DNA from 2 places in the Cyclobacterium sediminis genome. Region 1 is predicted to be linked to the other one. Evidence: riboswitches for the same ligand, from Rfam matches in the RefSeq annotation. Region 1 holds a riboswitch; the other holds the start of a gene.
The links. Region 1 has a riboswitch for thiamine pyrophosphate ahead of ACYVHJ_RS10685 (TonB-dependent receptor). Riboswitches for the same ligand answer to the same signal wherever they lie in the genome.

Region 1 (3,431 bases):
ATAGATGAAGCTGTTTTATTGACGCCCAAAGGTTATAGCGGCTTTGTCTCAGAGCTAAGTGGGGAAGTGCCTACTCAGTTTCAATTTTTTGTTACTGATTCTACACAACATTTTTTACGGGGAGCGTTATACTTCCAGACAGCAGTGAAAAATGATTCACTGGCACCCATAATTGAATACATCAAAGTTGATATGATGCATTTGATGAATACACTTTCATTTGAAAATGTCAGATTAAAGTAGTATATTTAAAATTATATGTGTACCTACCATCAGCTACTTTTTATATTTACTAGCGCCTAGTAACCTTTCCAATTTTAAAAAACATTTATTTACCTATATGGCTACGCCTAAATTTTCTAGACCTAAAATAACCTTTCACCAAGACTTAAAACAAAGAGTTGGAGAATATTTTAAAACTCAAAACATTGCCCGATCAGGGAATATTGACCTTTTCATAAAGGCAGGTATCATGGTTGTGTCTTTTCTATTGCTTTACGTTCATTTGGTGTTTTTTACACCACATTGGGTATTAGGTCTTATAGAGTGCTTAATATTGGGTGCTTTGACTGCTTTTATTGGTTTTAATGTAATGCATGATGGTGCTCATGGGAGCTTTAGCGATAAGCCATGGCTCAATTCTTTAGCAGGAATGTCCATTAATTTTCTAGGTGCCAATGTTTTCATGTGGAAAACCAAACACAATGTGGTTCATCATTCCTATACCAATGTGGATGGGGTTGATGATGACTTGAATGCAAGGCCATTTTTACGCCTTTCACCTAGTCAAAAGAAATTTAAAATCCATCAGTTTCAACATTACTATTTTATTTTAACATATTCCCTGTTATACCTTTATTGGGTGTTTTTCACAGATTATAAAAAATATGTAACCAGAAAGGTTGGAGTAGTGCCAATTCAGAAAATGAAATTATCTGACCATATCAGTTTTTGGGGTTTTAAGGCCCTTCATTTGGCACTGTTTATTGCCATTCCGGTATACATGATGGGTTGGGTGCCATGGTTAATAGGCTTTTTGGTCTACAGTCTTTTTGCAGGTTTATTGTTGACCTTGGTTTTCCAATTGGCTCATAGCCTTGAAGAAACGGCCTTCCCTGTTCCTGAACCCGTGTCCAATTGCCTGGAGGACGAATGGATGATACATCAAATCAGAACTACTGCTAATTTTGCCACAGGGTATAAATTATTGACATGGTTTTTGGGTGGCTTGAATTACCAAATTGAGCACCATTTGTTTCCCAAAGTCTCCCATATTCATTATCCGGCATTAAGTAAGATCATTAAGGAAACCTGTAAAGATTACAATATCCAATACCTTGAACATCAAAAATTAAGGTGGGCTTTTAGGTCTCATTTTCGTCATTTGAAAATTTTGGGAACTGCATAATCTAAAATTGGAAGTTTGATATTTTAAATAATACCTGCTACATTTGTGGCAAGATCATTAGGGGTGCCTTAATATAACGGGCTGAGATCATACCCATATCACCTGACACGGATAATGCCGGCGCAGGGAAATGAAAAATAGCTAATCGTACGTAATGCTATTGGGTAAACAAGAAAAGGAGATTTGTCCCCTCATTTCTTCTATGTTTAACCAGAATAAAATATCAACATGATTCGTATTTGTATTTCAGCAATATTTATATTGCTGAGCCACTGGGTTATTGCCCAAAATAATATTCAGGGTTTAGTTACTGACGCTGAAAGTAATGCGCCTCTAGAAGGTGCGACCATCTACTTACAAGGTACCTCCAAAGGGGCAGTTACTGATGAAAATGGTGCCTTTCAATTAATGAACCTAAAGCAAAACACCGCAAGTCTTCGCATTTCATTTATAGGGTTTTCTTCCCAGACGATAAGCGTTTCCCTGCCTCAGGAAGAAAAACTTGTGGTGGCACTTGAGCCCATAGCCCTTACGGCCGAGGAATTTATTGTGTCGGGAACCAGGGCTTCAGAAACCACCCCAACGACTTTCCAGGTGATAGACAAGGAGACCATTGGAAAGGATAATTTAGGACAAGATTTACCTTTATTGCTAAATTATACCCCATCAATTGTAACCCATTCCGATGCCGGAACTGGAGTAGGCTATACCGGATTGCGAATAAGAGGGACAGATCAGACTAGGATCAATGTTACCGTAAATGGAATCCCATTGAATGATGCCGAATCCCATGGCGTGTTTTGGGTAAATATGCCTGACTTTGCTTCCTCAGTAGACAATATACAAATCCAAAGGGGAGTTGGAACCTCTACCAACGGAGCGGCTACCTTTGGTGCCAGTCTTAACATACAGACCGATACAAAAAGAGAAGAGGCTTATGCAGAAACAGACAATTCCTACGGTTCTTTCAATACCCGCAAGCATACCATAAAAGCAGGTACGGGTCTGATCAATGACAAATGGGCTGTGGATGCCCGGCTTTCGCAGGTAACCTCTGATGGGTATATTGACAGGGCTTTTTCTAACCTCAAATCCTATTTTGTTTCCGGAGGATATTACGGAGAGAAGCATGTAGTGAAGGTGAATATCTTTGCCGGTGCAGAAAAAACCTACCAAGCTTGGAATGGGGTTCCGGAAAATTTGCTGGCTACCAACCGAACTTACAATGGATATACCTACGATAACGAAACAGACAATTACCAGCAAAATCATTATCAGTTCATTTATGCCGGAACACTATCGGACAACTTAAAAGCGAATTTTGCTTTGCATTATACTGCCGGACAGGGTTATTATGAGCAGTTTAAAGAAGATGATGACCTAGAGGATTATGGAATTGAGCCTATACAGATAGCAGATCAAGCAATCAATAGTACGGATATTATCCGAAGGAGATGGCTAGACAATGACTTTTATGGTGCTGTTTTCTCTTTAAAGTATGTTTCATCCAATGGAAGGTTGGATGCCATTCTAGGTGGAGGAGCCAATCGCTATGATGGAGACCACTTTGGTGAAATCATTTGGATGGACATTGCAGGAAGCACCAATATTCGCGACAAGTATTATAACAATGTAGCGGTAAAAGATGATCGGAATATTTACACAAAAGCCACCTACGAGGTAAGGGAAAGACTTTACCTATTTGGTGACCTTCAAGTAAGAGGAATTGACTACTCTTTTAATGGAAAGAATAATGACCAAAGAGATGTTAGTGGACAGCAATCTTACACTTTTTTCAATCCTAAGTTTGGGCTTTCTTATGAAAGTGGAAATGGAAAAACTTTATATGCCTCCTATGCAGTGGCCAATAGAGAACCTGTAAGAAGTGATTTTACTGATTCTCCCATTTCTGAAATCCCAAGGCCCGAAAAACTAAATAATGTGGAGGCCGGAATTAGAGTCAAACAATCTAATTTTCAGTACAATGCCAATTTTTATTATATGGGCTATAAAGATCAGTTGG
Region 2 (3,431 bases), on a different contig from region 1:
GGTTGATCAACACCTCAAAATGACGGTGTTGATTAATGAAATGATGTAAATCCTCTTTTTGCATCTCTGCTTTAAGCTCCTCCCAATTGTACCTTTTCCGTTCCTCATACAGCCGGTAATTGGGTTGGGCTTCCAGAATCATGGAGAAAACAATCCCGATAGATCCTATACCAACCATAACCGCATTGAACTTTTCATCGTCCTGGATCAATTCTATGCCATATTTTTTTACCTCTTGGTCCTTATTAAATGCCTCCGGATCGGTAATCCCATCCGTAGGTTCTACGCGATAGATCTTGCCTCCTTTACCTACAATGGTCATTGACTTGGCAAAAGCTGATACCGGACCAATCCCTATGCCTGAACCATGAGTAGAGGTGGCAATTGCTCCGGTAATGGACTGTATGCTGGACCCTCCCTGGTTGATCAAAGCAAAGCCATGATAGGTCAAGGCTTCTATTAGGTGCCTGATCTTGGTTCCACCTCCTGTTTCGAAAAGGTAGTGCTTTTCCAAAGACTTTTTATTCCCATAATTCACTTCTACATCGAACCCCTCCTTATATTCCTCTTTAATCCATTCTTTGGCAAGTCGCTGGGTCATGTTCATGTTTTGGGTGCAAACCAGAAAATCTTCACATTGAGCCACTGCCGTCAGGGCATGACCGGAACCTACGGCTCGAACTTTTCTATTTTCTTTCTCGGCATTTTTCACCAATTCACTTACCTCGGTCAAACCTTTGTAATCATACCAATTGCAGAACTCCCCCTCAGGAGAAAAGTTTTTATAATCCCCATTTCCGGGTACAAAAAATCGCAAGGGTTCTGAGGAATGGTTGCCATACCAATTGCCCCACTTTTGCCGATGCGGCTTGTCCTTATCAAAAAAATCATCCTTGGTCAATTCTTTATCGAGCGACAAAAACACACGCTCATGGTCCACCATATTTTTATTCAATTGGGATTCAATCAGCCTCCTTACGAATCTGGGCGTCACCATAAAATTGATAAAACTCACCCAGCGGTTTCTTTTGGTCCTGGAACAATGATGGGTAAGCGTATCATCCAGCACTTCTATATGTTTCGGTACGTTCTTTCGATTAAATATCACCTGAACCAACAAGCCAAAAAGTACCCATGAAACTACTGTGTTACCTTTCTTCCAGGTAATAAATTTTGTTAACGTGGACATGTATCTAATCTTATTTTTCAAAAATCCTTAAACAACTATCTAATTTATCGAAAATATTAAAAACACACATGATTTCTCCTTAAATTATTTCTAATTCAGTATTTCCATAAATAAAGGCTTAGCCAAGACTTCTTGCTTTACATAGGTTATTCAATATCTTTGTGACCATATTGTATGCACGGGGTGCTGGATTTTAATCCGGCTGAGATAATACCCGAAACCTGATTTGGATAATGCCAACGTAGGGATGCAAGCCAGATTTCCTTTTGTGATTTGAAGCTACATTCCACTGGTTTTATCCGGTCGAATGTTTTTTTTTAAATAAATGACAAAATGGAAATAGAAAAACAAAAAATGGGGCTGATCCCACAGCAACAAAGAAACTGGCAAAATAGACCTGAGTGGTTCTTCAACAGAGACCATACGGATACTTATGAACTTTGGTATGAGGGCAGGTATAAAAGAGCGGAAGTTTGGCAGAAAAAAGTAATGGAACAGCTGGTTACCAAAGACAAAAGGGTGAAAACCCTATTGGAATTTGGCTGTGGTACCACAAGATTTACAAGATGGTGGAAAGAAATAGGCATTGAGTCCACCGGAGGAGACATCTCCCCTTTGATGTTATCACAGGCCATTCATTTGTTTGACGGGGATCTGGTGATGGCAGATTCACACCATATGCCTTTCAAAGACCATACTTTTGATTCATTGGCCTTTATTACCACTTTCGAATACTACAAAGATCCGGTCAAGGTAATCCGTGAAGCAGCAAGGGTTGGAAAATACGGTATAGCCATGGGGATGATGAACAAAAACTCTCCCAAAGTTCTTCGACGTAGGGTTCAGCAAGCATTCGGTAAGAATCCTTTTTATGTTACTGCTACCTTTTACACCCCAAAACACCTTATCAAAATCATCGAAGAAGCATTGGAAGGGCGAGACTACACCATCACCTGGTCTTGCACCGGTTTGCCTAAGTGGTTTCCTGTCCAACAATGGAACATGCCCTACGGGGATTTCTTTGGTCTTTATGTTCAGTTCAATGATGTCAAATAAATGAGTCAAAAACCAGGAAAGATTGATGAACATTTGTTGGGTAATTTTATTACCTCACGCTGCGGAAAACCCAATGAAAATGTTCGGGTAAAACCCGGCTTTGGCATTGATGTATCTGTGGTGGCCTTGGCCGGAGACCAAGGCATGGCACTCACTAGTGATCCACTTACATTGATCCCTAGCTTGGGTTTACAAGAATCAGCCTGGCTATCAGTTCACCTGATGGCCAATGACATGTCCACCACCGGCTTCGCGCCTCAATTCGGTCAGTTTGTTTTGAATTTACCGGCTACATTTAGTCAGGAGGATTTTAAAGTGTATTGGCAATACATTCATGAATATTGCACTGCCCTGGGAGTGAATATCACCGGAGGCCATACCGGTTTTGTGGAAGGACAAAACTCCACCATTGCCGGAGGAGGAACCTTTATTAGTATTGCACCGCTGGAACAAATTCTAACCAGTACCAAAGCCCGGGCCGGAGACAGTTTACTGCTAACCAAGGGCGCTGCTATTTCCTCTGCTGCTATTCTGGGCATGTGCTTTCCCCAAACCGTTTCCAACAAACTTGGGAAAGAAATTTACCGGCAAGCAGCAGCCTCATTTTACCAAACTAGCTCTTTGAAAGATGCGCTGGTGGCTAGAGGTAAACCTGAAAACAAAGCTGTCACGGCCATGCATGATGTTACGGAAGGTGGCGTTTTGGGAGCTGTTTACGAAATGGCCACAGCAGCCAATTGTGGCGCAGTAATAGAAGAACAATTGATCCCTGTCGGCGAAGTTCAAAAGGCTGTTTGTCAACTTTTTGAACTGGATCCAAATCACTGCATAGGCGCAGGAGCCATGTTGATCGCCTGCAAAAAAGATAAAGTTCAGGAAATTATTGACCGGTTGGATACGGAAAATATTCCTTGTGCTGAAATTGGCCGGCTGACTGATGCAGGGCAAGGTATTTTGCTTCAAAAGGAAGACAAACTTACCCCTTTACCCTATCAATCTGTCGATCCTTATTGGGCTGCATTTTATGAAGCGTATAAAAAAGGATGGAAATGAAAAAATTAAACTTGAAAGCGGAAAAAGGGATTTATCTGGTGATTGACCCATCAGACAAAACTGAAGACGAGCTATTTTCTATATTAGAGCAGTTATTTACCTTCCCACTTATTGCCGTTCAAATTTGGGATCA

Region 2: linked by a shared signal. The riboswitch ahead of ACYVHJ_RS00635 (class I SAM-dependent methyltransferase) and the one ahead of ACYVHJ_RS10685 (TonB-dependent receptor) in region 1 are both predicted to bind thiamine pyrophosphate.

The regions. Positions count from the first base shown of each region.
Region 1 covers NZ_BAAGVC010000007.1:466,091-469,521, forward strand. The annotation lists gene gldD (gliding motility lipoprotein GldD) at 1-243, shown strand, start outside; gene ACYVHJ_RS10680 (fatty acid desaturase family protein) at 341-1,408, shown strand; TPP riboswitch at 1,458-1,554, shown strand; gene ACYVHJ_RS10685 (TonB-dependent receptor) at 1,637-3,431, shown strand, end outside.
Region 2 covers NZ_BAAGVC010000001.1:165,563-168,993, reverse strand. The annotation lists gene ACYVHJ_RS00640 (FAD-binding oxidoreductase) at 1-1,189, opposite strand, end outside; TPP riboswitch at 1,359-1,454, shown strand; gene ACYVHJ_RS00635 (class I SAM-dependent methyltransferase) at 1,523-2,245, shown strand; gene ACYVHJ_RS00630 (AIR synthase family protein) at 2,246-3,298, shown strand; gene ACYVHJ_RS00625 (thiamine phosphate synthase) at 3,295-3,431, shown strand, end outside.